DNA from 3 places in the Staphylococcus sp. Ze2 genome. Region 2 is predicted to be linked to each of the others. Evidence: riboswitches for the same ligand, from Rfam matches in the RefSeq annotation. Region 2 holds a riboswitch; each other region holds the start of a gene.
What was found. A riboswitch is a leader RNA that binds a small molecule or an ion and turns the genes downstream of it on or off. The one in region 2 is predicted to bind thiamine pyrophosphate.
Positions count from the first base shown of each region.

Region 1: it holds a riboswitch for thiamine pyrophosphate, as region 2 does, so the genes downstream of both, tenA (thiaminase II) here and ACM591_RS09545 (3-oxoacyl-ACP reductase) in region 2, are expected to answer to the same signal.
Region 3: it holds a riboswitch for thiamine pyrophosphate, as region 2 does, so the genes downstream of both, ACM591_RS10275 (ECF transporter S component) here and ACM591_RS09545 (3-oxoacyl-ACP reductase) in region 2, are expected to answer to the same signal.

Region 1 is NZ_CP183486.1:1,187,981-1,195,371, forward strand. It holds gene ACM591_RS05305 (single-stranded DNA-binding protein) at 100-519, shown strand; gene ACM591_RS05310 (transglycosylase family protein) at 946-1,641, shown strand; TPP riboswitch at 1,907-2,005, shown strand; gene tenA (thiaminase II) at 2,083-2,763, shown strand; gene thiD (bifunctional hydroxymethylpyrimidine kinase/phosphomethylpyrimidine kinase) at 2,765-3,586, shown strand; gene thiM (hydroxyethylthiazole kinase) at 3,579-4,367, shown strand; gene thiE (thiamine phosphate synthase) at 4,370-5,008, shown strand; gene yidC (membrane protein insertase YidC) at 5,096-5,965, shown strand; gene ACM591_RS05340 (HD domain-containing protein) at 6,082-6,729, opposite strand; gene cls (cardiolipin synthase) at 6,842-7,391, opposite strand, start outside.
Region 2 is NZ_CP183486.1:2,024,945-2,032,335, forward strand. It holds gene ACM591_RS09520 (YfhO family protein) at 1-2,151, shown strand, start outside; gene rplS (50S ribosomal protein L19) at 2,560-2,910, opposite strand; gene trmD (tRNA (guanosine(37)-N1)-methyltransferase TrmD) at 3,013-3,750, opposite strand; gene rimM (ribosome maturation factor RimM) at 3,750-4,256, opposite strand; gene rpsP (30S ribosomal protein S16) at 4,499-4,765, opposite strand; TPP riboswitch at 4,979-5,077, shown strand; gene ACM591_RS09545 (3-oxoacyl-ACP reductase) at 5,186-5,938, shown strand; gene ACM591_RS09550 (LLM class flavin-dependent oxidoreductase) at 5,959-7,260, shown strand.
Region 3 is NZ_CP183486.1:2,179,373-2,186,763, reverse strand. It holds gene ACM591_RS10280 (ABC transporter ATP-binding protein) at 1-1,076, opposite strand, end outside; gene ACM591_RS10275 (ECF transporter S component) at 1,089-1,664, opposite strand; TPP riboswitch at 1,745-1,846, opposite strand; gene graF (glycopeptide resistance-associated protein GraF) at 2,209-2,343, opposite strand; gene auxA (lipoteichoic acid stability factor AuxA) at 2,586-3,887, shown strand; gene ACM591_RS10260 (class I SAM-dependent rRNA methyltransferase) at 4,206-5,375, shown strand; gene ACM591_RS10255 (hypothetical protein) at 5,435-5,977, shown strand; gene ACM591_RS10250 (phosphocarrier protein HPr) at 6,142-6,408, shown strand; gene ptsP (phosphoenolpyruvate--protein phosphotransferase) at 6,411-7,391, shown strand, end outside.

The sequences.
Region 1 (7,391 bases), 840 kb from region 2:
TGTAGAATTTAGTGTGAATTCACTTTTAAATTCTAGTATTAATGCATTTTGACCTGCGATTTGAAAATGATTAGTATAAAGTTACAAAGGAGGTGACATATGATTAACAACATTGTCATAGTAGGGAGATTAACCAAAGACCCTAAAATTTATGAAAAGGAAGGGAATAAATTAGCTACAATGTGTGTAGCGATAACAAGAAATTATAAAGATAAGGATCAAAATACTATTTGTGATTATCTCTATTGTAAGGCAGTTGGTAAAATAGCTAATAATATCGAACTATATTTAAATAAAGGATCACTTGTGGGTATCACTGGTCAAATGCAATCACGAAAATATGAAAAAGAAGGGCAGATGCATTTTGTATCGGAACTTTTTATTGAAACGATTAGATTTATGTCTCCGAGAAGCAAAGATGAAGTTAATGAATTTCATGAAATATTCCCTATAGAGCAAGTTTGTAATTCTAATAAAGAAAAAAATTTACAAGATAATGAAATATATGAAATTGTATAATACTCCCAATTTAAACCTACCTCAAAATTAACCCACCCAAATCTATATACATTAAATCCTACTATCAATTATACTTCTTCAGGCTATTCCTCTTAATGTAAGTGAAAAAGAGGGATAGCTTTTTAAATATAAAAATAATTTTTGAGAAATGAAAAAGTAAAATAGAAGATTCTATTATCCAGAATAGTCAGATAAATTACAATTATATTACATGTCATATAACGATTTAATATTCTAAAAAACTTTCACAGTGGTATTTAAACAGAATGAAATTAATTTAAAAATATATTTATATGTAATTTAATCGTAAAGAAAGGGCAGTTTTTTTCACTTCACTGTAACCTACAAGGATTTTATGAATGTTATAGTTGTAATTGCAAATTAATCATAAATAACTTATTTATCTTATAGGAGGATTTTTTTACAATGAAAAAAACAGTAATCGCATCAACTTTAGCAGTAGGACTTGGAGTAACAGGATTTGCAACAGGAAATTCAGCTGACGCTGCTGAACAAGGTGTAGACAAAGCACAATTAGCACAACAAGCACTAACTAATCCAGAATCATTAAATGAAGCACCAGTTCAAGAAGGTGCATATGACATTAATTTCACATACAATAATACAGACTTTAACTTTTCTTCAGACGGTGAAAACTTTAGCTGGAGCTATGGGGAAGGTTCTAGCGAAGAATCAAACACACCAGTAGAAGAAACTACAAATAATAATGTACAAGAAGAGCAAGCTCAAACTACAACAGAGCAACCAGCACAAGAAGCAGCACCTCAAGAAGAAACAACACAACAACCGCAACAAGAAGCAACTTCACAACCTTCAACTACTTCAAACGAATCAAGTTCAAATGAAGCTTCAGAAGGTTCATCAGGTATAAATGCACACTTACAACAAATTGCGCAACGTGAATCAGGTGGCGATATTCATGCTACAAACCCATCATCAGGTGCTTCAGGTAAGTTCCAATTCTTACAAAGTACATGGGATTCAGTAGCACCAGCTCAATATCAAGGTCAACCAGCTGGTAATGCACCAGAAGCAGTACAAGACGCTGCAGCTCAAAAATTATATGATGAAGTTGGCCCTTCACAATGGGTAACTGCATAATATAATAGTAACTTAATATAGTGAATGATTAGAGTCCGCGACATAACTAGATGTCGCGGACTTTTTTATCGTAAAGATAACATACTAATGAAATAATAAAGTTAAATATTAATGTGATTTCGAAAATAGTCATATTCGTAGGAGATAAACTAATCTAATGAAATCTTTTTAACTAAATTTGATTTCTATGTCCTTAGTTTATATATAAACCATTTTATTGCAATAGCTGGCTTACTTTGATATCTTTTAGATAAATACAATATATAAAATCTACTAGGGGAGCCTTTTGGCTGAGATGATTTACGTCAGACCCTTACAACCTGATTTGGTTAATGCCAACGTAGGAAAGTAGTTTAATTATAGTTAAATTGCTATACCTTTCTATTAATTAACTACATTCCTAGTTGGAATGTAGTTTTTTAATTTATAGGAGGAAATCATTTGTTATTTTCAGAAATGTTAAAAAAAGAGTCACAATATATCATCAATGATATTTACGAGGATCCATTTATTCAAGGGATGTTGCACGGTGATTTATCAATTAATGCCACAAAGTTTTATTTACGTGCCGACGCATCGTATCTAAAAGAATTCGCTAATATATATGCATTGCTAATTCCAAAAATGAATAAATTAGAAGACGTGAAATTTTTAGTAGATCAAATTCAGTTTATTGTAGATGGTGAAGTAGAGGCACATGAAATCTTGGCTGAATATGTTGGAGAAAATTATGATGATATTGTAAGTGAAAAAGTCTGGCCACCAAGTGGTGATCATTATATTAAGCACATGTATTTTAATGCGTATGCAAAAGAAAATGCAGCATATACGATTGCTGCAATGGCGCCTTGTCCTTATGTTTACCAAGCGATTGCACAACGTGCGTTAGAAGATAATCAATTAAATAGAGATTCGATATTAGCAAAATGGTTCGATTTTTACAGTACTGAAATGGATGAACTGGTCGATGTATTTGATAAATTATTGAATAAACTAACTGAAGCATGTACAGTTGATGAAAAGTATGAAATAAAAATGTGTTTTTTACAAAGTACAATTCATGAACGTAATTTCTTTAATATGTCATATATAGAAGAAGATTGGTTATATGGAGGGGAATAAAATGAAGAAACCGAAAATTGCTTTGACTATTGCAGGCACCGACCCAACTGGTGGCGCCGGTGTTATGGCAGATTTAAAATCTTTTCATGCGTGTGGCGTATATGGGATGGCCACTATAACGAGTATTGTAGCTCAAAATACAAAAGGCGTACAACACATCCATAATTTAGAAACTCAATGGTTATCTGAACAACTTAGCAGTGTTTTTGATGATGAGTTACCACATGCAATTAAAACGGGTATGATTGCATCAAAAGATATGATGAAAGTTATTCAAGCGTATTTAGAAACGTATCCAGATATACCATACGTTATAGATCCAGTTATGCTAGCAAAAAGTGGAGACTCACTGATGGATGATGATGCTAAAAAGGATTTACAGAATATTTTATTACCATTGGCTACAGTCGCAACGCCTAATTTACCTGAAGCAGAAGAAATCACTGGATTGACTATAGATAATGAAGCATCTATTTATAAAGCCGGTGAAATTTTCATAAATGAAATTGGTAGTAAAGGTGTTGTGATTAAAGGTGGGCATGCTGAAGATTTAGATAAAGCTAAAGACTACTTATTCACGAAGGAAAATGTTTATACTTTTGAAGATCCACGTTATGAAACAAAACACACACATGGTACAGGATGTACATTTTCAGCAGTCATCACTGCGGAACTCGCCAAAGGTAAATCAATTTTTGAAGCGGTCAAAAAAGCTAAAGCCTTTATTTCATTAAGTATCAAATACACACCTGAAATAGGTCAGGGTAGAGGACCAGTAAACCATTTTGCATATATGAAGAAAGTAGGTTTAGATGATGAATAGCTTGAATCAATTAAGAGAAAATAATCCGTTAGTTATTTGTTATACGAATGATGTTGTAAAGAATTTTACAGCCAATGGCTTATTGAGCTTAGGCGCAAGTCCAGCTATGAGCGAAGCACCGGAAGAAGCGATGGATATGCTTACTTATGCAAATGCACTACTAATAAATATTGGTACACTGACGAAAGCAAGAGAAATAGATATATTAAAGATTGCTAAAACGGCAAATCAAATAGGAACGCCCATTGTTTTTGACCCTGTAGCGGTAGGAGCGTCTCAATATCGAAAAGATTTCTGCGCAACTTTTTTGAAAGAAATTGATGTTGCTGTAATCAAAGGTAATGCATCAGAATTATTAGCATTGATGGATGCAGATACAACAATGAAAGGGACAGATAGTGACCAAGATTTGGATGCAATTACTATTGCTAAAAATGCATATAAACAATTTGATACAGCAATAGCCATAACAGGAGAAACAGATATTGTGATTCAAGACAATAAAATGTATAAATTATCTAATGGCTCACCATTATTAGCAAAAGTGACAGGCGCTGGATGTCTGTTAGGTGCAGTTATAGCGAGTTTTTTAAATCAAGATAAAAAAGTGACTGTAGATAGGTTAATAGATGCTATTTCAATTTATAATATAGCTTCAGAACAAGCTGAACAAAATTCAAAAAATAATGGACCTGGCTCATTTATGATTGAATTACTAAATGCACTTTATCACATTCAATACGATGACTATTTAACATTGAGTAACAGGCAAGAGGTGTAATTATGTTCGATAAAGATAGTTTGAAAGTTTATTTTATATGCGGTACTCAAGATATACCAGTATCGAAATCGATAAAAGAGGTTGTGAAAACAGCCTTAGATTCAGGTATCACTATGTTTCAATATAGAGAAAAGGGTGATGGTTCTTTAACTGGAAATGATAAGGTGGAAATGGCACAACAATTATTAGAACTTTGTCACAGTTATAATGTACCTTTTATTGTAAATGATGATGTAACACTAGCTGAAAATATAAATGCTGATGGAATTCACGTAGGGCAAAATGATATGAAAGTTACGGAGTTTGCCCAAAAATTTAAAAATAAAATTATTGGTCTAAGTATTAGTGATATTAAGGAATATGAGCAATCTGATTTAACTTATGTTGATTATATCGGTGTTGGTCCGATGTACGCCACTAATTCTAAACAGGATGCAAACTCCCCAGTTGGTCCTGAAATGATACCTAAGTTAAGAAGTTATATTGAGGATTTCCCAATCGTTGCAATAGGCGGAATTACTGTCGATAATACAGAAGAAATAATCCAAGCTGGAGCGAACGGTGTATCAATCATTTCTGCAATAAGTAAAAGTGACAATATAAGTAAGACAGTAAGACAATTTTTACAAAATGTTGATTAAAGTATAAAAATTTCTTTTTTTGTTTTCTACTTCCCTCCTAATATGATAAAATAAATTCTATGTGAATATATCATTAGAGGTGGAAAAATGAAGAAGAAAGCGCTACTCCCTTTATTATTAGGTGTAATGGTCTTTTTAGCAGGCTGTGACTATTCAAAACCTGGAAATAGAGATGGATTTTTCTATAATACGTTCGTAGAACCAATGGATAAAGTTATACATTGGTTAGGAACTAGTTTTAATAACGACTATGGTTTAGCAATCATAGTACTTGTATTGGCGATTCGTGTAGTATTATTGCCATTCATGTTATCAAACTATAAAAACAGTCACATGATGCGTGAAAAAATGAAGGTTGCAAAACCGGATATTGATGCTATTCAAGAAAAGGTTAAACGTTCGCGTACGCAAGAAGAGAAGATGGCAGCAAACCAAGAAATGATGGAAGTTTATAAAAAATATGATATGAACCCTATGAAGAGCATGTTAGGTTGTTTACCGATTTTAATCCAAATGCCGATTATTATGGGATTATTCTTCGTATTAAAATACCCTTCAAGCGGTGGTTTCACTGAACACCCTAACTTCTTATGGTTTAACTTAGCAAAACCAGATATTTGGATTACAATTATTGCAGGTATTTTATACTTCTTACAAGCATATGTATCAAGTAAGAGTATGCCAAATGAACAACGTCAAATGGGTTATATGATGATGGTCATCTCACCTATAATGATTGTGTGGATTGCATTAAGCTCTGCATCTGCTTTAGGTCTATATTGGTCAGTTAGTGCGGCGTTCTTGATTGTACAAACACAAGTAGCAAATATGTATTACTCAAAACTTGCTAAAAAAGAAGTGGCACCGATGATTGAAGCAATGGAGAAAAATAAAGCAGAATCAACTGGTAAAGGTAAAAACACACAAGTAGTATCTAAGAAAAACAAAAAAAAATAAAATAAACACCAAGAGTTAAATTTCTAGATATAAGAAGAATCCCGAACTGATAATTAAATCAGTTCGGGATTCTTTTTGGTTCGAAAGTTTTTGATTATTTAAATTTAATGTTACAACTAGCAATACCATTCATTAAAAAATTGTTCAACGAATTGTTGCATATATTGATGTCGCTCTTGTGCAATTTGTTTGGCAGTAGTTGTATGCATTAAATCTTTAAGTTTAAATAATTTTTCATAAAAATGTTTTATAGCAGAAGGGGACCATTCGCTATAAAGAGATGTATCGACTTCGTTAATATTCTTTGTATCATGTTCTTTCCACATAGATTCTTTAAAATGACCGGAAAATTGAAAAGTTCTAGCAATACCAATAGCACCAATTGCATCTAGTCTATCAGCATCACGTACAATTTGGCCTTCGATAGATAATGATACAAGGTTGTTTTGCCCATTTTTATAACTGATATTCTCGATAATATATAAGATATGTTGTAACTGTTCGGGAGCTAATTGTAAGTTTGTTAGAAAGCTTTTCAAGTTTTGTAATGCTTTTTGAGTATTTGTAAGTTTTGTATCAACGGTGTCATGTAACAAACTTGCTAGTTGAATTGTTAACAAATCTCCTGCTTGTTCTTGTTTTGAGATGTATGTTGCCATTTTAACAACTCTATTAACATGAGCAATGTCATGGCCAGTCGCATCATTTTTATGAAAGTGAGTCATGTATTCATTTGCCTGATTAAGTATGTTTATATGATTCAAAATAAAATCACCTCTAAAGTTGTATATTGGTAATGATAAATATATGTTATTTATAAAAATAAAGGTCTAAGTAGTTTAACATCATAAACATTATCTTAGACCTCATAGCATACTATAATATTGGAGATAATAATCTAGAAATGCCTTCTTTAAATTTAATCCATAAGCTTCGCTGTTTGTAAATCTCTTGCGTTAATCTATAAGATACTTCCAAGTCTTTTTCGAAAGCTAATCTTAATTCTTTAGCTATGTGTGTATCATAAATAAAGGCATTAATTTCAAAGTTCAATGTAAAGCTACGATGATCCATATTTGTAGTCCCTACACTTGCAATTTCATCATCAATTACTAATGTTTTTGAATGTAAGAACCCATTATTATAATGGAATATATTTACACCAGCATCTAATAAAGAGGCAACGTTATTGTAGGTCGCCCAATATACGAATGGGTGATCAGGTTTATTTGGAATCATAATACTTACATCAACACCGCCAAGTGCTGCAATTTTTATTGCATCTAAAAATGACTGATCAGGAATAAAGTAAGGAGATTGAATATAGATAGATTGTTTTGCTGAAGCAATCATTTTTAAATAACCATATTTAATTTGTTCCCACGTTTCATCTGGACCACTAGATGCTATTTGTACACCTATGGTA
Region 2 (7,391 bases):
TACTTTAATTTTACGTGGTCTTACTACGGCGATTTGCTAATTTTTCTGCCATTATCATTATTAGGCATTGAACGTTTTTATAAAGAAAAAAAATTTGGTCTTTTTATTTTCGCAATAGCTTTAACACTTTTTTCAAATTTTTATTTTAGTTATTATGAAGCGATTGTGATATTAGCTTATGTAATTTATCGTTTTATATTCCCACATCCAACAGATATAGTTTCTCGCAAGCAGCAATTGTGGATGATTCCTATTGCAGTTATATTGAGCACATTAATTGGTATTTGGGGATTCTATACTGGAGTATCTTCATTTCTTAATAACGACAGAGTAAGTAATCCACATTTTAGTATAGAAATATTTACAGACTTTGCACGTCAGAAAAACTTTTTTAGCAATGGATTTTACATTACAGTATCGATGATCACTATCATTGCTTTATTTTCTTTCAAACTTTACAAACACTATTACTTTAGATTTTTTGCAATTGCAACATGGGTTATGTTAATTGGTTCATTAACACCTTATTTCGATAGTATGTTTAATGGTTTTTCAACTCCTGAACGGAGATGGATTTATATTTTCGCATTAACAACATCAGGATTGATTGCTTTATTTATTCAACATCTTTCTGAGTTAAATCTAAAATCTTATATCGTCTCCTGTTTACCAGTTTTTATAATTATGGGCACTATGTCATTTGTTGTGACTGATCAAAAAATTTCATGGATGGGCATATGTTTAATACTAATACTTTTCATAGCAGTTACATTGCTTAAAAAAGATCTATTGCAACAACGATGGGTTATATTTACCACCTTATGCTTGTTTATTGTGCAGCAAGCATTTATATTATCTAACAATCATTTTAATAACGTTAAAAACTACGAATCAACAATTTCAGCTATGCACGATGCTAAATATAAAAGTCCTGCGTTAACTAAAAAAATAAATATGATTAATCGGCAACATAATGACGATCCATTAAATCGAATTGATTATATGTCGCAATACGGTTTGAATTCGCCGATGCTATATCATTTTAATGGCACAGCGTTATATTCAAGTATATTCGATGGTGATATCTTAAAATATTACGATAAAACTTTACAAATCAACATGCACACTGATAAAAATAGTACGTATCGTTTATTATCTAATCGCGCTAATCTAATGGCTTTATGGAATGTACAAGATCGTATACGCCGTCCAAATGATTTAAATATCCCTTACGGTTTTAAACACGAAAGCACTGTTGAACATTCTAAAGAAGAATCATTTTTACATTCTACAAATCAAGTAGCATACCCGAGCGCACACATCACGGATAAAGTTTTCGATTCCAAAGACCTTAAATCACCATTAGACAGAGAGCAAGCCATGTTACAAGGCGTTGTATTAAATGATAGTAGCGTTTCATCCAATCAAACATTCACAGCCAATAAAAATTTATTAGCAGATGCGACATCAACATTTAGCAGCGCTCATAGAGATAAAGATAATCATTTAATCGTTTCTAAAGACAATGGAGGCATAAGTTATCATTTACCTAAATCTATTACCGACAAATACGAAGATATGTATGTCGAAATGGATGTAGAGTTGCTCTCACCTAACAAAGCACATGATGTTAGCGTTAACGAATATAGCCAACAACGCAATGAATTAAGCTACAAATATAGACGCTTTGTTACACCAGTAACCATGCGTGTTAAAGCAAATAAAGATTTAAATATTCAACTATCTAAAGGTGAGTATCGATTTAATATCAAAGGAATTTATGGTGAAGATTATCAAACGTTACGTAACGCTACAAAATCTTTAAATCCAGTCAAAGTTTCTCAACAACGTACTGGCTATACAGTAACTAAGCACAAAGAAGATGAAGGATACATTGTACTTCCTATGGCTTATCGTAATGGTATGAAAGCTTTTTCGGGCAAACAAGAATTGCCTGTCAAACAAGGTAACGGTATTATGACGGTGATTCTTACTGAGAAAGGTCAAGAAACAATCACCTTAAAATATACACCACCGCACACCATACTATTAATCACGCTGTCTCTTTTTGGCGTAATTTCCAGCATTGTCTTCTTATGGTGGTTAAGAAATAAATCTAAAAATAATATACGCGGTAGAAAATATCATTAAAAGTGCCAATACAAAATAAATTTCTTTATTTTGTATTGGCACATCGATATTAAAACATTACTCATTTAGCTAGTATACAAAACGCTACTTTTTAGTAACTATAAGAATATTTACTATCTATATACAGCTTGTGTAGGTCCAAATGGATATTTAGAGATCGTAGTCTCTATTTAAGCTCTATTAATCTCAGTAAAAGTTTCAAGATTTTTATATGTTATACATTGAAATAACTAACCATAATTAAAAATATATTCTGTTTATACTTACATCTTATCCCACAAATGTTAACTAGTACTCTTTGAATAACGAATTACATCTTGTATATTTATGTTCTTCTTTCTCATTGTCAGTAAACAAAAAAAGCGATCCTCATAAAGAGGACCGCTTTTTTTATGCTTATTATGCTGATTAACGAATTTCTTTAATTCTAGCAGCTTTACCACGTAATTCACGTAGGTAGTATAATTTAGCACGACGAACTTTACCACGACGTGGAACTTCAATTTTTTCGATTTTTGGTGTGTGTAATGGGAATGTACGTTCCACACCTACACCTGAAGAAATCTTACGTACAGTGAAAGTTTCTGAAATACCTCCACCACGGCGTTTGATTACTACACCTTCGAATACTTGGATACGTTCACGTGTACCTTCAACAATACGTACGTGCACTCTTAAAGTGTCACCTGGACGGAATGAAGGTAAATCTGTGCGTAATTGCGATTGAGTTACTGCTTCGATTAATTTGTGATTGCTCATTATTTTTCTCTCCTTCAACCTATGTTCTTGCCTTGACAAAATATAGCAGCGGATCATAGTGATTTTTCGTGTGTCGCACACTTAAAATATGTTAGCACATAGTCAGTCTTTTTTCAAATGCTTTTTATATCTTTCTATAATCTCTTTGTCTGCTTGTGACATTGTATCGTAATTCAAAAGATCTGGTCTCTTCGTCCAAGTTCTGATAATTTTCTGCTCATGACGCCACTTTTCAATATTTGCATGATTACCTGACAACAATACATCTGGAACACCCATCCCTTTATATTCACGCGGTCTTGTATATTGAGGGAATTCTAGCAAACCATCTTGAAACGAATCATCTTCGTGTGATTGTTGATTACCTAATACACCAGGAATTAGTCTAACAATTGCATCAGTCATTACCATTGCTGGCAGTTCTCCACCAGTTAATACATAATCCCCCATAGAAATCTCATCCGTTACTAAATGTTCACGAATTCTCTCATCATAACCTTCATAATGACCACAAATAAAAACGATATGCTCTGCTTGACTAAGTTCGTTAGCAATAGCTTGAGTAAATGGACGTCCTTGAGGACACATTAGTATAACTCTTGTATCAGCTGTCTTGTCGATACTATCCATCGCATTAAAAATGGGTTCAGGCTTTAATACCATCCCTTGTCCACCACCAAATGGGTAATCATCTACTTGGTTATGTTTATTTTCTGCAAAATGTCTAAAATCTACAGTATTGACTTGTAACACATCTTTTTCTTGAGCACGCTTCAGTATAGAATGATTTAACACGCCATTAAACATGTCTGGAAATAGAGTTAAATAATCAATCTTCATTAATCTAACAATCCTTCCATTGGGGAGATTTGAATACGTCTACCTTCGACATCAATTTCTTTAACTACGTCTGCAATATAAGGTATTAAATATTCTTTATCTCCTTTAACAACCCAAACATCATTGGCTCCTGTTTCAAAAATTTCTATAACACGACCAATTGGACTATCTTCTTCATCAAAGACCGTACAACCAATAATATCTGAATAATAATATTCATGTTCTCCTAATTCAATTTCCTCATGGTCACGTTCTTGAACTAACGTTTCTCCTTTTAGATGCTCAATATCGTTAATATTATTAATTCCTTCAAATGTTAACATATGCAGTCCTTTATGCATTCTGTACGAGGCAATCGTAAATGTTAATGATTCTTTGTCTTTACGCTCTATCTCAACGGTTTCCCCTGGCTGAAAACGTATATCAGTAAAATCCGAATTAGATTTCACCTTAATTTCTCCTTTAATCCCATGTGTATTTACAATCTTCCCTACTTCAACTTTCATATATGTTCCTCCATAATAATTTGGCTATTTCATTCATATTTGTTTATGTATATTCGCTATTTTATTAGCCTATTATAACACGTAAGTTCAATCACTGTGTCTCATTACATATAAAAAATAAAGCTTCTATAATATGACTTCATTTTTTATTTTTGTTCAACTATATTTGATATTTTTCAATAAAAAAAGAGCACCTCTGGAGGTACTCTTAGAAATATACACAATGTATATTAGGTTAAAAATTATTTTTGGTCATCAAATTTTTTCAAGATACCTTCTCTTGATAAAATGTTATGAACTGTATCAGTTGGTTTCGCACCATCTTTTAACCATTTAAGTGCTAATTCTTCGTCGATTTTAACTTCAGGTGCATTTACATTGTTAGGGTTGTAAGTACCGATTTGTTCGATATTACGACCGTCACGTGGTGCACGAGCATCAGCTGCTACGATACGATAGAATGGATTTCTTTTTGAACCTAAACGTGTTAAACGTAATTTAACTGCCATTTATATTCGCTCCTTTAATTTTCATAGTTTTTATTTTCTACAAGAAATAATAATAACAGTAATCCCCAACTTTGTAAAGAGTTTCTTCTTTACCAATTTCAATATTCTACAAATTTCTTTTCTCCAACTCAAAATGATATCGTATAAAATTTTAAATTATCCTAAACTTGACATTATTCACTAAAAAATATACATTGAAATTAAATTAAATAACGAATGCACTAGGGGTGTTTCTAACTGAGATGAGTCTGACTCAAACCCTTTGAACCTGATCTAGTTTGAACTAGCGGAGGAAAGTGTGAAGTCTAGCATATTTCAAAAACTTTTTGAATCACTACATATATGTTGATATTTCTAATACACAACTTTCTTTCTGAAGGGTTGTGTATTTTTTTTATGGAAAATTAAGGAGTGTATATAATGAACAAAAACGTAATAGTAACTGGCAGTAGTCGTGGATTAGGTGCAACCATAGTAAAAACACTAGCTCAGCATGGCCATAACGTTGTTATAAACTATCATAAAAGTGAAGCCGCTGCACAAAAACTTGTTGATGAAATAGGAACTCGACAAGCAATTGCTTTACAAGCAGATGTGACACAACGAAATGAAATTGACAGGTTAGTTGATGAAGCTACACAATATTTTGGCCAGATAGATGTTGTAATTAATAATGCACTAGTTGGATTTAAATTTGATCCTGTTCAACAAAAAGCATTTGCCGATTTGTCATGGGAAGATTATCAGCAACAAATTGATGGTACATTAAAATCAGCTTTCAATATATGTCAAAGCGTTATACCTCAATTCATCCAAAGACAAAAAGGTAACATCATCTCAATTGGTACTAATCTATTTCAAAATCCTGTCGTCCCTTATCATGAATATACAACAGCTAAAGCTGGATTGATCGGATTTTCACGTAATTTAGCTGCAGAATTAGGACAATATGGTATCACATCAAACATAGTATCTGGTGGTTTGTTAAAAACAACGGATGCAAGTGCAACTACAACAACTGAGGTCTTTGATTTAATTGCTCAAACAACACCACTCAAAAAAGTTACCGTACCACAAGATGTAGCTAATATGGTTGCATATCTCGTATCGGATCAATCTGATGGCATCACAGGGCAGAATTTTACAGTCGACGGCGGCTTAACAATGAATTAATAAGGAGGACTGAGTTATTTATGACACAAACAAAACATCTAAACATCGGTGTACTCATCTATGGATGTGGTCATCATCAAGCTGCATGGCGCATGCCTAATTCAAGCGTTGAACGTATTGGTGATATTACATATTATCAATCGTTAGCAATAATTGCAGAACAAGGGTTATTTGATGCTGTATTTTTCGCTGACAATCAATCGTTTCCTGCCACATCTAAAAGTGATATGCCAGCATTTTGGTTCGATCCTTTAGTTAATTTAACAGCATTATCGCAAGTTACTCAACACGTTGGACTAGTTGCTACAATATCTAGTACATTTTCTAACCCTTTTACAGCCGCTAGACAACTACTGAGCATCGATCACATTAGTCAAGGTCGCGCTGGTTGGAATTTGGTAACTTCGATGACAGATTTAGAAGCTGCAAACCATGGTATGGATCATTTACCTGAACATGAAGAACGCTACAAAAAAGCAGATGAATTCGCTCAAGTGATGAATCAATTACTTGAATCTTGGAGTGTTGATGACTTTTTACATAATAAAGAAGAAAATAGTTTAATTAATAATTCTGCAATCGCCCCTATCAATCACCAAGGTGCACATTTCAATGTTCAAGGACCACTAACAACACCAAGTAGCCCTCAAGGAAAACCAATTGCAATGCAAGCCGGTGCATCGGATCCTGGTATCGAATTGGCAACTAAATACGCAGACGCAGTCTATGCTGTCGCTTGGAATTTTGATCAAGCAAACAATTTTAAAAAGAAATTAAATCAAAAATTAAAACAACAGGGAAAGCCAGAAAATACTTTGAAAGTATTCCCTGGTTTAGTAACATATGTTGGACGATCATATGAAGAAGCATATGCAAAGAAACAACAACTTGATGAATCTTTAGAAGTTGATACAGCTTTAAATCAACTAGAGTTTTTTATTCGCCAAGATTGTCATAATTGGGATTTAGATGAACTTGTTCCATCATTACCACCCGCAGAATCTTTTAATGGTCCTAAAGGACGCTATCAAACTGTGTTAGAAATTATCAAAGATAAAAATCCAACATTACGAGAATTACTAGGCTATTTAAGCGCAGGTGGTGGACATTTAACACTTATCGGTACACCAGAGGACATCGTGGATGAAATGGAACGCTGGTTCGATGAGGGGGTTGCAGATGGTTTTAACTTAATGCCTCCAGTGTTCCCAAATAGTTTACAAGATTTCGTCGATGATATCGTACCTGAATTACAAAAGCGTGGTTTATACCGAACTGAATACGAAGGCAAAACATTTAGGGAAAACATAGGTATTCATTAATAATTTATTTTTATTGGAGTATTCTTTTCAAAACGTTTGTTATAAGCAAAATCGCCGAAATATAAGTGGTTTCATATCATCGACAAATCCTTCAACTTTGTAAGCAGCTTTTTGTGCACGCTTACCACAGA
Region 3 (7,391 bases), 150 kb from region 2:
GCTTCTTGTTTAGAATTAAATTTATTTCTATATTGAATATAAATTTCATCATAAACGGAGGAGGTAATGAATTGTAACTCTGGATTTTGATAAACTAAATACATATATTTAGCGGCTACTTTAATTTTATTGAAAGGCCGATGATTCACTAACATACGTCCTTCATATTTAATTAATTGCATCATTGATTCGAGTAATGATGTTTTTCCAGAGCCATTTGCGCCTGTAATTGTAATCCATTCTCCAGTACCTACATTTAATTGAGATATATTAACAAGATTTCGCTTACCACGTTTTATAGTTACATTATCAAATTCAAGGTCTAAGTTTGAGCTACCACTATTGAAATGCATAGTTGGTGGGGCATATTGCCATGCGTTCGGGTGCCAAACACCATATTCTGTTAACAAATCTTCATGTTCATTCAAGATTTCCTCGGGCGTGTTATCGGCAATGATGTCACCCTCATAATTTAATAAGATGACACGATCCATATGTTGCCATATATGATTCACTTTGTGTTCGACAATAATAACTGTTTGATCTTGCCACAGGGCTTTGATTTTACCCCATAATTCTGCAGTAGATTCAACATCTAACATTGCGGTAGGTTCATCTAAAAATAAGGTGTTCGATTGTTGTAATATCGTTTCGGCAATTGCTAGTTTCTGCTTCATACCACCGCTTAGCTGATTAATGTATTGGTTTTTATCAACTTTTAAATCGACGGCTTTTAATGCGTTATCTATACGTTCATCCATTTCGTGGCGAGGAATTTGTTGATTTTCTAAAACAAAAGCTAATTCTTCGTCAACTTTAGGCATACAAAATTGACTATCTGGATCTTGGAATATAACACTACTAGAATCATCGATAATCAATTCATCATATTTGATAGGTAAATCAATAAGGTTTGGTACAATGCCACTTAATACATTTAACAAAGTGCTTTTGCCAGAACCTGATGGACCTAGTAAAAGTACTTTTTCGTTTTCGTTGATTTGAAGTGATAAATTATCAAATATCTTTCTCTTACCGTTTGGATATTTTAATCGTAAATTTTTTGTAGCTATCAACGTGATTGCTCCTTATAAATTATCATAGTCACTTGCTGAAGCAGGTCTAAACAATTTGGTTACGCCCGTTTGATCCAATGCTTTTACAATATAGTAGGAAATTAGGCCGGCAACGACGATACCACTTATAAGTCTGAAGCCAATATATAACGTTAGATTCCAACCTGCAATTTCACCTAAATAACCATAAGCAAAGTCTAAAGGTAATGTTGAAATAGAAGCTAAGAGTCCAGCGAGCATTGCAATCATTGCTGAACGAGATTTATATTTGAAAATAGCAAATACAATTTCACAGGCTACACCTTGTAATAAGGCATAGACCATAGTTGCTATATCAAAACGGCCCATGACAATAGTTTCACCGGCACCAGCAGCAAATTCAGCTAAAATTGCAATACCAGCTTTAGGAATAATTAGGTATGCAACGATAGCAGCCATGAACCAAGCACCATATGTTAATTCTTCAAAATGTAATCCTGTAACTTGTAACGCTTTATACACAAAATTCCATATGTTGTAAATAACTGCAAAAACAACAGCAATTAATACAGTCACTAGAATTTCTGAAAGCTTTAATCCTTTTGACATTAAAACGCCTCCTAATATAAAAAACGCACAACCTTCTAGAAAGTTGCGCGTTAAAATATAGGCATACAAATACCTGAAAATAGGTGATTAGTACACTTTCCTACGCTAGTTTCATCTAGATCAGGTTCAAAGGGTTTGAGGGTATACCTCATCTCAGTCACAAAACACCCCTAGTGCGAATGATAATTTTAAATTTAACTATAATGTATGACTTTTGTGGGATAATGTCAAGACTGTCCATTAAATTTAATATATAATGTATGTACTTTACTGCCATTAGAGCTAATAATTCTATCATTTAATCAAGGTGCTCATATAAGACGAAGATGAGCTATTATATTAATACACATCTTATCGCATTGCATTTTAATATATAATGTTTTCATCTAGAAATATTGTTTTAAAGCATATCATATCTATACTAATGAAATGACATTGAAAAATCACATAAGAAGGTGAGGGTAGAGCATAATTATGCTCTACCCTCACTTGTCGAATTTACATTTATATTTTAAAGCACGTGATACTTATATTATTGAAACATTTAGTCTAATGAATCTTGTACATTCTTTTTAGTTTCTTCTGTACTATCATCAGCTTTTTCTTTCTTATCTTTTAATTTATCTTCCGCTTCTTTTGCTTGTTCTGCGGCTTTTTTGTTTAATTCTTCTTTACTCATAGATTAAACACTCCTTTTAAACTATATGGCTTGTATAATATATACATACCACAACATAAAAAAATCAAACAAAACTAGTGATTTAAATTTTAGTCTTAGTTATAATCAATTTATTGTTTAAATGTATGATATAAGTGGAAAGTTGACTATACATCGATTTATATCATACTATGGACGTATTTATTAAATTCTTAAAGACAAGAACTAAATGTTAATATATAATAACTTTTGAGGTGAATGGTATGTCTTTTTTGAAGAAACACGCTGAGATATTGTATAGTTATATTATAGGCATCGTTTCGCTTTTCACAGGTCTCATCATTTTAATTAATTTACCTTTAATTGATAAATTAAATAACAAGGGTAAAATTGACTTACATATTCATAATGTATGGGATTTTATAAACGCATTCTTTGGTGAAATAATTAGAGTAATAAGCAATTATATTGGGAATTTCCCAGTAATTAGTGCCATTATAATCATTTTATTCGGTATTGGTGTTATTTTGCTTGGTTTCACTCTATTTAGAACAACAAGATACGACTATGATATTTCAATATTCTTTTTAGTTGTTGGTATATTGTTCTTTATTATCACGTTAATATTAATGACTCAAGTTTATAGCTTCTTTGCTATTATTTTCGTAATACCATTTGTAATTCACATTGGTTACATCGTTTATAAGGATGAGTTAAATACAGATCATAGAAAATACCATTATCTTTGGATTATTTTCAGTTATGGTATTAGTTATTTACTCACGCAAATTGTGCTATACGGAAGAATTGATAGTGATGAAATTATACCGATTGATATTTTAAGTGTGAACACATTTTTCATAATCATGTGGTTACTAGGTCAAATGTCAATTTGGAACTTTTTATTCTTAAGAAGATCCCTTCCACTAACTAAGCAAGAACTTGGTGAAGAAGAACCGGAATTATCTAGAACAAGTAAAGGCACAGTAACAAATCAAACGAAAGAAACGTGGAAAAACATACAAGATAAAACGACAGAATTTACTAGGAAGACACGTAGAAGTGTAGATATTCAAAAAGCAAGAGATAAAAAAGATAAATTCATTACGAAGTGGAAAGAAAAAATTGATATTCAAGAGGATGATATTCCTAATTGGATGAAAATACCAAAATGGGTAAAATCAGCGTATGTAGAATTATTTTGTGGCGCAGTCCTATTGTTTTTTACTTTAATTGAATTTAACAATAGAAATTCATTGTTTGTGTCTGGCAATTGGGAGATTTCTCAAACACAATACGTAATTGAGTGGATAACATTGCTGCTGTTAATGTTTATCATCATTATTTATATATTAACGACATTAACAAATTTCTTGAAAGATAGATTTTACTATTTACAACTATTCATGGTCAGTTTATTATTTTTCAAATTACTAACTGAATTTGTGAATATTATGGTACATGGCTTATTACTATCAATTTTCATAACACCAATATTACTAATTATGTTAATTGCTATTGTAGTAGCTTTTGTAATGAAATTACGTGAACCAAGTAAATATTAATGCACTAGGACATTGAAGCAGATAAGACGAAGCGTTAAATCTTATTGAATAAATAAGATGATATCGACTGACTCTGGTAATAGTGACTATTAAAGAATCAAGTTTGTGACAAATGAGCATACTTTTCAATTTTAGTCAGATTTTTCCAATATAATCTTTAAAAGGCTGAGACATATATTAGTTGTCTCGGCCTTTAATATTTACTAACAATAATGTAGTTATTTAAAGATAATTGATGTTACCATAAGGTTGAGATGATAGAATAAGTAAGCGAAGAAAAATTATAAATATAAAAAGCAGAAAGGCTGACATAATTTTATGAAAACTGCCACATTAAATAGAGGTAAAGAAACAAAGTATTTAAATGAATATCCACTTATAGATGAAGATGATATTTACTCACATGACCATTTAAAAGAAGGAGATTTATTTTATTTAGTTAATAATCAGGAACAATATATTGCTACTGCATATGTTGGTAAACAACATAAAGGAATCGGATGGGTTTTAAGTTATGATAAAAATGAAGTGATTAACACGCAATTTTTTGAAAGACTATTTGAAACAGCAAAATCTGAAAGAACGTATTTTTATAATATCGACGGAACAAACGCTTTTAGAGTCTTTAATGGTGAAGGAGATGGCGTTGGCGGTCTGACAATAGACAACTACGATGGACATTTCTTAATTCAATGGTATTCAAAAGGGATTTATAAATTCCGTTATAATGTACTGTCAGCCTTAAAAGCGGTCTTTCCTTACACTTCAGTATATGAAAAAATGCGTTTTAAAGATGCAGAAATCGAAGGTGGCTTTGTTGATGGTGAAGCACCAGAATTTCCAATTGTAATTGAAGAGAACTTTACTTTTTATAATGTACACTTAGACGATGGGCCGATGACTGGCATCTTTTTAGATCAGAAAGAAGTACGTAAAAAATTAAAAGACCAATACGCAGAAAATAAAGAAATATTAAATGTTTTTAGTTATACGGGTGCATTTTCAGTCGTTGCAGCAGAAAAAGCTGAAATGACAACAAGTGTAGATTTAGCAAACCGTTCTCGTGCGTTAACTGAAGAAAACTTAGGGTTAAATAGTATCGATCCTAAATCGCAATATATTTATGTAATGGATACATTTGATTTTTATAATTATGCACGTCGTCATGATTTATTTTATGACACAATTGTTATAGATCCTCCAAGTTTTTCTAGAAATAAGAAAAAAACGTTTTCTGTACAAAAAGATTACGATAAATTAATTTTAGGTGCGCTAGATATACTTGGACCAGACGGCACGTTATTATTGTGTACAAATAATAGTGCATTTTCATTAAAAGCATTTAAAAATGTAGTGAATACAACATTAAAAGCTGAAAATGTAGATTATGAAATTGTTGATGTAATGGGCTTGCCTAAAGACTTTAAAACACATCCTCATTATAAACCTTCTAAATATTTAAAAGCTATTTTTGTAAAAATAAAGTAAAACTTTGAAAAAAGGGTATTATTTTTAATGTGAATGAATTTACTTAAGGAGTGAACGAGATGAGCTTTAAAAATAAAATAACAAATAAATTTACAAATAAAGTAGGCAATAAAGTATTAAAAATTGAAGATATTAAACAAAAAAGTAGTATACCTACAACTAATATTGAAATTGAGGAACGCCGTGAAAGAGCACAAGCACTTGTTAGAAAAAAATCAGTTTTATCTTCGAGTGTGAGTATTGTACCAATTCCAGGTTTAGACTTTGGTGTAGATATTAAACTCATGAGAGATATAATTGAAGATGTAAACAAGATTTATGGTCTTGACCATAAACAAGTTAATAATATGGGAGACGATATGAAAGAACGTGTTTTTGCAGCGGCTGCCATTCAAGGAAGTCAATTTATAGGTAAAAAAGTATCTAATGCAATATTGAAAGTAGTTATTCGAGATGTAGCAAAACGAGTAGCGGCTAAACAAACTAAATGGTTTCCTATTCTTGGCCAAGCAATCTCTGCTTCAATAAGCTATTACTTCATGAAGAAAATAGGGGAAGAACACATTCAAAAATGTGAAAAAGTTGTGAAAACACTTGTTTAGAACTATAGCGTTTTCACAAAATGATTAAAATTCGTTGAATATTGTCATATCATGGGTGCAACGAATTGAATTTATATGTATAATTTGGTAATGTTATTATATAAAACTATGCTAGGTTTTATAATAAACTAACGATTCTAACTATACGAAGGAGATATCATATTATGGAACAAAAATCATATGTAATTATTGACGAAACAGGTATCCACGCTCGTCCAGCGACAATGCTTGTTCAAACAGCTTCAAAATTCGACTCAGATATTCAATTAGAATATAATGGTAAAAAAGTTAACTTGAAATCAATCATGGGTGTTATGAGTTTAGGTGTAGGTAAAGATGCTGAAATCACTATCTACGCTGATGGTAGCGATGAAACTGACGCAATCGAAGCAATTACAGATATCTTATCTAAAGAAGGATTAACTAAATAATTATGTCTAATCATATTAATGGCATAGCTGCATCTGATGGTGTAGCTATTGCTAAAGCATATTTATTAGTTGAACCTGATCTTTCATTTGATAATGAAAAAGTAACGGATATCGACGCTGAAATTGCTAAGTTTAATCATGCTATCGAAACATCTAAAGTTGAATTAACTAAGATTAGAAATAATGCAGAAGAGAATTTAGGTGCCGATAAGGCAGCGATTTTTGATGCACATTTATTAGTTTTAGATGATCCTGAATTAATTCAACCGATTGAAGATAAAATTAAAAACGAACAAGTTAACGCACCAACTGCATTATCTGATGTAACTGGACAATTTATCACAATATTCGAATCAATGGATAATGAATACATGAAAGAGCGTGCTGCTGATATTAGAGACGTTTCCAAACGTGTATTAGCACACATCTTAGGTGTAGAATTACCGAATCCTAGTATGATTGATGAAAGCGTTGTTATAATCGGAAACGATTTAACACCTTCAGATACTGCTCAATTAAACAAAGAATTTGTACAAGGATTTGTTACAAATATTGGTGGTAGAACATCACATTCTGCAATTATGAGTCGTTCATTAGAAATTGCTGCAGTTGTAGGCACTAAATCAATTACTAAAGAAGTAAAACAAGGCGATATGATTATCGTTGATGGTTTAACTGGTGAAGTAATTATTGACCCAACTGAAGACGAAGTTATAGCGTACCAAAATAAACGTGAGCGTTTCTTTGAAGATAAGCAAGCGTTACAACAATTACGTGATGAACCTTCAACAACAGCTGATGGAACGCATGTAGAGCTTGCTGCTAACATAGGTACACCAGATGACTTAAAAGGTGTTATCGAAAATGGCGCAGAAGGTATTGGATTATACCGTACTGAGTTCTTATATATGGGTAGAGATGAAATGCCAACTGAAGATGAACAATTTGAGGCTTATAAAAAAGTGTTGGAAACAATGGAAGAT